3 regions of the Luteipulveratus mongoliensis genome follow, and region 1 is predicted to be linked to each of the others. Evidence: riboswitches for the same ligand, from Rfam matches in the RefSeq annotation. Region 1 holds a riboswitch; each other region holds the start of a gene.
What was found. A riboswitch is a leader RNA that binds a small molecule or an ion and turns the genes downstream of it on or off. The one in region 1 is predicted to bind cobalamin.
Positions count from the first base shown of each region.

Region 2: linked by a shared signal. The riboswitch ahead of metE (5-methyltetrahydropteroyltriglutamate--homocysteine S-methyltransferase) and the one ahead of VV02_RS21210 (putative cobaltochelatase) in region 1 are both predicted to bind cobalamin.
Region 3: linked by a shared signal. The riboswitch ahead of VV02_RS04420 (ribonucleoside-diphosphate reductase subunit alpha) and the one ahead of VV02_RS21210 (putative cobaltochelatase) in region 1 are both predicted to bind cobalamin.

Region 1 covers NZ_CP011112.1:4,468,021-4,470,216, forward strand. The annotation lists gene VV02_RS21210 (putative cobaltochelatase) at 1-1,276, opposite strand, end outside; cobalamin riboswitch at 1,381-1,564, opposite strand; gene cbiE (precorrin-6y C5,15-methyltransferase (decarboxylating) subunit CbiE) at 1,643-2,196, shown strand, end outside.
Region 2 covers NZ_CP011112.1:945,636-947,831, forward strand. The annotation lists gene VV02_RS04395 (ABC transporter ATP-binding protein) at 1-652, shown strand, start outside; cobalamin riboswitch at 713-909, shown strand; gene metE (5-methyltetrahydropteroyltriglutamate--homocysteine S-methyltransferase) at 1,044-2,196, shown strand, end outside.
Region 3 covers NZ_CP011112.1:953,390-955,585, forward strand. The annotation lists gene VV02_RS04420 (ribonucleoside-diphosphate reductase subunit alpha) at 1-998, opposite strand, end outside; cobalamin riboswitch at 1,140-1,356, opposite strand; gene VV02_RS04425 (glycoside hydrolase family 35 protein) at 1,596-2,196, shown strand, end outside.

The DNA of each region.
Region 1 (2,196 bases):
TGAAGAGTCGGGCGCGGTATGGCTGCCCGGAACGGATGGTGGACTCCGCCGCCGAGCCGGAGCCAGGCGGCATCTCGCGCGACTCGGGCGACTCGGGCGGTGCAGCCGACTGGTCGGACGGTGCAGCGGACTGGTCGGGGGTCGATTCCGGGGGCTCCGACGTGTCGTCCGCGGGTCCGTTTTGAGCGGGCGGCTCGGGCTCGCCGTCGCCGGTGTCCGAGTCGCTCGGTTCGCCATCCGTCGGGGGCGGTGGCGGCGGTGGCGGCTCGTCGTCGCCCAGCAGCTGGTCCAGCAGGTCTTCGTCGAGCCCCGGGGCATCGAACGGGTTGCGTCGACGACGGTGCGGGATCGACAGCCGTGCCGCGACCCGGATGTCCTCGGTCGTGACCGCAGAGCGACCCTCCCAGGCTGCATGCGCAGCGGCCGCACGCGCGGTGACCAGGTCGGCACGCATGCCATCCACCTCGAACGCCGCACACACTTCGGCGATCTTGGTCAACGCCCGATCTGACAGGTCCACCGAACCAACCGCCTTGCGAGCGTTGATGACTCGGTCGGCGAGGGCAGCCTCGTCGGCAGCCCAGGCCGCTGCGAAACCGGCGGGGTCGGCATCGAAAGCCAGGCGCCGGCGTACGACCTCGACGCGGGTCTGCGGATCGCGAGGTGCGCGTACCTCGACGGTCAGGCCGAAGCGGTCGAGCAGCTGTGGGCGGAGCTCGCCCTCCTCAGGGTTCATGGTGCCGACGAGCACGAAGCGTGAGGCGTGCGAGACCGAGACGCCCTCGCGCTCCACGGTCGAGCGCCCCATGGCCGCGGCGTCGAGCAGGACGTCGACCAGGTGATCGTGCAGCAGGTTGACCTCGTCGACGTAGAGCAGTCCGCGGTGGGCGGCGGCCAGCAGGCCGGGCTCGTACTCCGCCACGCCCTCCGACAACGCCTTGTGCAGGTGCAGCGAGCCCATGACCCGGTCCTCGCTCGCGCCGACGGGGAGCTCGACGAGCCGGGCGGGGCGCGTGGTCGGCGAGCCAGAGTGCGGGCCGTCGGGACAACGCGGGTCCGGGTGGGACGGGTCGCACGAGAACCGGCAGCCCTCGACCACCGCGACGTCAGGCAGCAGCGCAGCGAGCGCGCGCACCATCGTCGACTTGGCGGTGCCCTTCTCGCCGCGGACGAGGACGCCGCCCACCTCAGGGGCGACGGATGTCAGCAGCAGCGCGAGCGACATGTCGTCGGAGCCGACGACGGCGGTGAACGGAAAGGTCGGTGAAGCCTGCATGAAGACTGATCCCTCTGGACGAGACTCCTCCTCCGGCCGAGGTCGCAGGCTCCCTCGGTCCGGCATCGTCGTCACGTTCCCACGGACGCACCGGACACACGCGGCACGTCGGTTGCTGCGAGGCCGGTCTTCGGACTTCCGAGCCCACTGACACGCCTTCCCGGTCTCCCAGTGGCTGCGCACGCGCAGTGTCAGTGGCTGTCTCGGTCACCGCAGCGGGTCCTGTGCCGGAATCTCACCGGCTTCCCGATTCTCCCTGCTAGGGGCACCTCGCATCTGCCGCTTCGCACCCTAGCGTCCGCTTGTGAACAGCGCTGCGCCTGTCGGTCGAGGCCGAGACGGTGGTTTGTGGTTAGGGTCCCGCCTGTGAACACCGTGACTGTCGTGGGGATCGGCGCTGATGGCTGGTCGGGCCTTCCGCGTTCGAGACAGGAGATCGTGCTGGGTGCCGAGGTCGTCGTCGGGGGACGTCGGCACCTCGACATGGTGCCCGACGTGCCGAGGCAGGTACGCCGGTCGTGGCCCTCTCCCCTGCGCGAAGGTCTCCCGGCACTCCTGGCCCAGTACGACGGCCGCCGGCTGGTGGCTCTCGCGTCCGGTGACCCGCTGCTCTCCGGCGTCGGCACGACCTTGATCGACCTGCTCGGACCCGAGCGGGTCGAGATCGTGCCAGCGGTCTCGTCGGTCTCGCTCGCCCACGCCCGGATGGGCTGGCCCTACGAGTCGGCCACCGTCGTCTCGCTGGTCGACCGACCGGTCGAGGACCTGGCTCGCCGCCTCGCACCGCGACGCCGCCTCACCGTGCTGTCCGCCGACGAGTCGACCCCAGGGGCCGTCGCCGAGCTGCTGACCGAGCAGGGCATGGGCACCGCCGAGATGACCGCCTGGTCCAACCTGGCCGCTCCGGACGAGTGGGTGGC
Region 2 (2,196 bases), 3.5 Mb from region 1:
ACCGGTCTCCGGCGCAGTTGTCCTGGACGGCAAGGACATTCACTCCTACCCAGCCAAAGAGGTCGCCCGACGACTGGGCCTGTTGCCGCAGACGGCCATCGCCCCGGATGGCATCACGGTGGCCGACCTGGTCGGGCGCGGGCGGTTCCCGCATCAGAGCCTGCTGCGCCAGTGGACCCGCGAGGACGAGGTCGCGGTGCAGGAGGCGATGATCCGTACGACGGTGCAGGACCTGGCACATCGGCACGTCGACGAGCTGTCCGGGGGCCAGCGCCAACGGGTCTGGCTCGCCATGGTGCTCGCCCAGCAGACGCCGATCCTGATGCTGGACGAGCCGACGACCTACCTCGACATCGCCCACCAGCTCGACGTGCTCGAGCTGTGCCGCGACCTCAACGAACACTCCGGCCACACGGTCGTCGCCGTGCTGCACGACCTGAACCACGCGGCCCGCTACGCCACACATCTGATCGCCATGCGCGACGGTGCGGTGCTGGACTACGGCGCACCGGCTCAGGTGCTGACCAGCGATCTGGTGCAGGAAGCGTTCGGCGTCGAGTGTCTGATCCATCCCGACCCGGCGACCGGGACACCGATGGTCGTTCCCCTCGATCCGCGCCGATCGCGTCAATCGGTCGGCGACCCGACCTAGACTCGACGATGCAGCTGGTTCGCCGGCGTGGTCATGAGGAGCCCCTCGTAAGGCCACGCACGGTGTCGAGCCGCGGATGGCGTACGCGTCGCCCGCGGTGAGAGGGAACCCGGTGAGACTCCGGGACTGTCCCGCAGCGGTGAGTGGGAACGAACGCCGTCACGAGCACTGGGTACGCCTGGGAAGCGATGGCCATTAGGTGCGGCAACCGCCGCGCGCCCACGAGTCCGAAGACCTGCCGGTTGCGCCGGGTACGCCGTATCCGGCGGTCACCGCCTCGTGGACAGGGCGCAGACCTCTTCGACTCGCCGGCGTGTTCGTCGCGCGGGTCGTCCTGGTGCTGTGCCCGTTGGGTGGAGACCGTCCCCACTGCACCAGGGAGATCACTCTCGTGACAACACCATTCACCGCCACCGTTCTCGGGCTTCCGCGCATCGGGCCGAAGCGTGAGCTGAAGAAGGCCGTCGAGTCCTACTGGGCCGGCCGCATCGACGCCGACGACCTTGCGGAGCAAGCTCGCGCGTTGCGTGAGCGTCAGCTGCGCGAGCTCGCCGATGCCGGGCTCGACTCGATTCCCGTCGGCACGTTCAGCTATTACGACCAGATCCTCGACACCGCAGTCATGCTCGGCGCTCTGCCCGAGCGCTACGCCACGGTGGACGAGCCGATCGACCAGTACTTCGCTGCCGCCCGTGGCACCGAGGAGCTCGCGCCATTGGAGATGACGAAGTGGTTCGACACCAACTACCACTACATCGTCCCGGAGATCGCGCCGGCGACGACGTTCTCCCTCCATCCCGAGAAGCTGCTCGCCGAGCTCCAGGAGGCGAAAACCCTTGGTGTCGCTGCTCGTCCGGTTGTTGTTGGGCCGGTGACGTTCCTCAAGCTGGCCAAGGCCGTCGGCTCCGACGAGCCGCTGATCGCGCGCGTTGCCGAGCTCGTTCCGCTGTACGTCGACCTGCTGGGTCAGCTCGCCGCTGCCGGTGCCGAGTGGGTCCAGCTCGACGAGCCGTCCCTGGTCACGGACCTGAATCCGGACGAGCTGGGGCTGGTGCGATCGACGTACGACGCCTTGTCGGCAGCCGAGAACCGGCCGGCCATCCTGGTCGCGACGTACTTCGGGCGGCTCGGTGAAGCGGCCTCGGCGCTCGCGTCCGTCGAGGGCATCGCGGTGGATCTGGTGGCCGGCTCGGAGCCGGACGCTGCGGCGCTGAAGGGCAAGCACGTCGTTGCCGGTGTCGTCGACGGGCGCAATGTGTGGCGTACCGACCCGGACCGTGCGCTCGCCGCGCTCGCTTCTTTGGAAGGGGTCGCTGCGTCGGTTGCGGTGTCCACGTCCTGCTCGCTGCTCCACGTCCCGTACTCGCTGGACGCGGAGCGCGATTTGGATGTGTCGCTGCGGTCGTGGCTTGCCTTCGGCGCGGAGAAGGTCCGGGAGGTCTGCGCGCTTGCGTCAGCGCACGGTAGCGCCGGTCACGAGCCAGCCGAGCTCGAGCTCACGCGGGCGGCGTTCGGTGCGCGCAGGAACGACCCGCGCCTTCGCC
Region 3 (2,196 bases), 3.5 Mb from region 1:
GCGCGGCGATAGGGGTCACCGGCGTTCTGACGCAGGTCGAGGAACTGCGGGAAGTCGAGGTGCCAGTTCTCCATGTAGAAGCAGAGCGCGCCGAACTTCTTGCCGCCGCGAGATACGGCCCGCAGGATCGAGTCGACGGTGTGCATGAACGGGATCGGCCCGGTGGAGCTGGTGTTGTTCGACCGGATCGGCGAGCCCTCCGAGCGGAGCTTGGTGACCGAAAGGCCAATGCCACCAGTGCCTTTGGTGAGCCACATGACGTCGCGCATCGACTTGGCGATGTGCTCCATGTCGTCGTCCATCTGCATGACGAAGCAGTTGGACAGCTGCGGGGTGATCGTCCCCGCGTTGACCAGGGTCGAGCCCGCGGCGAGGTAGTCGAGGCTGGACATCTTCCGATAGAAGCGGATGGCCGCCTGGGTCGGATCCTTCTCGTTGACCGAGAGGCCCATCGAGACCCGCATCCAGAAGTACGCCGGCACCTCCAGCGGCCGCTTCGCCGGACCCGTTGCCATATAACGGTTTCGGAGGGTGATGATGCCGATGTAGCGCAGCCCGTCGTCGAGATGATGGTCCAGCGCTGCGGCCAGCTCTTCCAGGTTGAACGCCGAGGCGAGCCGTGGGTCGAAGAGCCCGTCCTCGACGGCCTCGCGGATGTAGCCGGGAAAGCGTGCCTGGTGCAGCAGCGCGAGCTCGGTCTGCGTCTCGAAGTCGCCGAGTACGTTCTTGTAGATCGTCTTCAGCAGCAGCCGCGAGGCGACCACGTCGAAGTCCGGGTGGTCCTTCACGTTCTGCACGGCCACCTGGATGGCGGCTTCGTCGAGCTGCTCGGTCGTGATGCCGTCGAAGAGCGTGATCTCCAGCTCCGAGGCGATCTGCATCGTCATCGACATCGCGTCGGGCAGGCCCTCGGCGGCACGTTCGATGGCGCGGTTGATGCGGTCGGCGTTGTACGGCTCGCGCGATCCATCGCGCTTGGTGACATGGATGGTCGACATCCGGTCTCGTCCTCCCTCGCGGTCTGTGGTCAGCAGGCCGCGAGCGGTGAGCGGGGGACGAGGCATCGACGGTCGCCAGAGGCGCGACCGACGTACCCGCCCACCAGCCCTCCCACGAGGCCAGCAGACACAGCCGCCCGATGGGGCGGCTGCTTGCTGGCAGGTCTTCGGACTCGCGGGCACGGGCTGGTTGGCCCATCTACTGGCCGTCGCTTCCCAGGCTGTAAGCCCAGTGCGTCATGACGGCTGTCGTTCCCACTCACCGCTGCGGGGCAGTCCCGGACTCACACCGGGTTCCCTCTTACGACGACCTCACATCTGGAACATATGGGGTCGAACCAGCAACATGACCACCATATGTGGGGGTGTTCGCGACACGCTAGCCACAGATGTCGTGGACATCGACCTAAGCCGGTGCTACCCGCACCCCGCCGGTCGAGTGGCCGGAGCGCTAGCGGAGGCGTATCGAGACCCGGTGCGTGCAAGGGAGACTCAAGCGCTCGAGGTTGCCTGGTTTCGACTCGGCTCCGCTGGCTCAACCGACGGACCTGCTACGGTCGTTCAACCGACGGTGCTATAAAAGCAACAGGAGACACGATGCCGCAGATCATCTCGGGCGCGTTCCACTACGCGCGGGTTCACCCTGATCAGTGGCGTCCTCGCCTCGAGCTCTGTCGTGCCATGGGTCTGGACACGATCGAGACCTATGTCCCGTGGAATCTGCACGAGCCGCAGCCCGGCGACTTCCGGTTCGACGGGTTCGCCGACATCGAGGCGTTCCTCGAGCAGGTCGCGACCGCCGGTCTCCAGGCGATCGTGCGGCCAGGCCCGTACATCTGCGCCGAGTGGGACAACGGTGGGCTCCCCGCGTGGCTGACCGGCACGCCAGATATCCACATCCGCACGGCCGACTCGACCTATCTCGAGGCCGTCGACCGATGGTTCGACGAGCTCATCCCGCGCATCGCGGCCCGCCAGGTCACGAGAGGCGGCAACGTGACAATGCTGCAGATCGAGAACGAATATGGCTCGTACGGCAGCGATCTGGCCTATCTCACTCACCTCCGTGATGGACTGCGGGCGCGCGGTATCGACGTCCCGCTGTTCACCTCCGACGGTCCTGGCGATCACATGCTCACCGGCGGCACGATCGACGGTGCGGCGGCGACCGTGAACTTCGGCAGCAAGCCGACTGAGG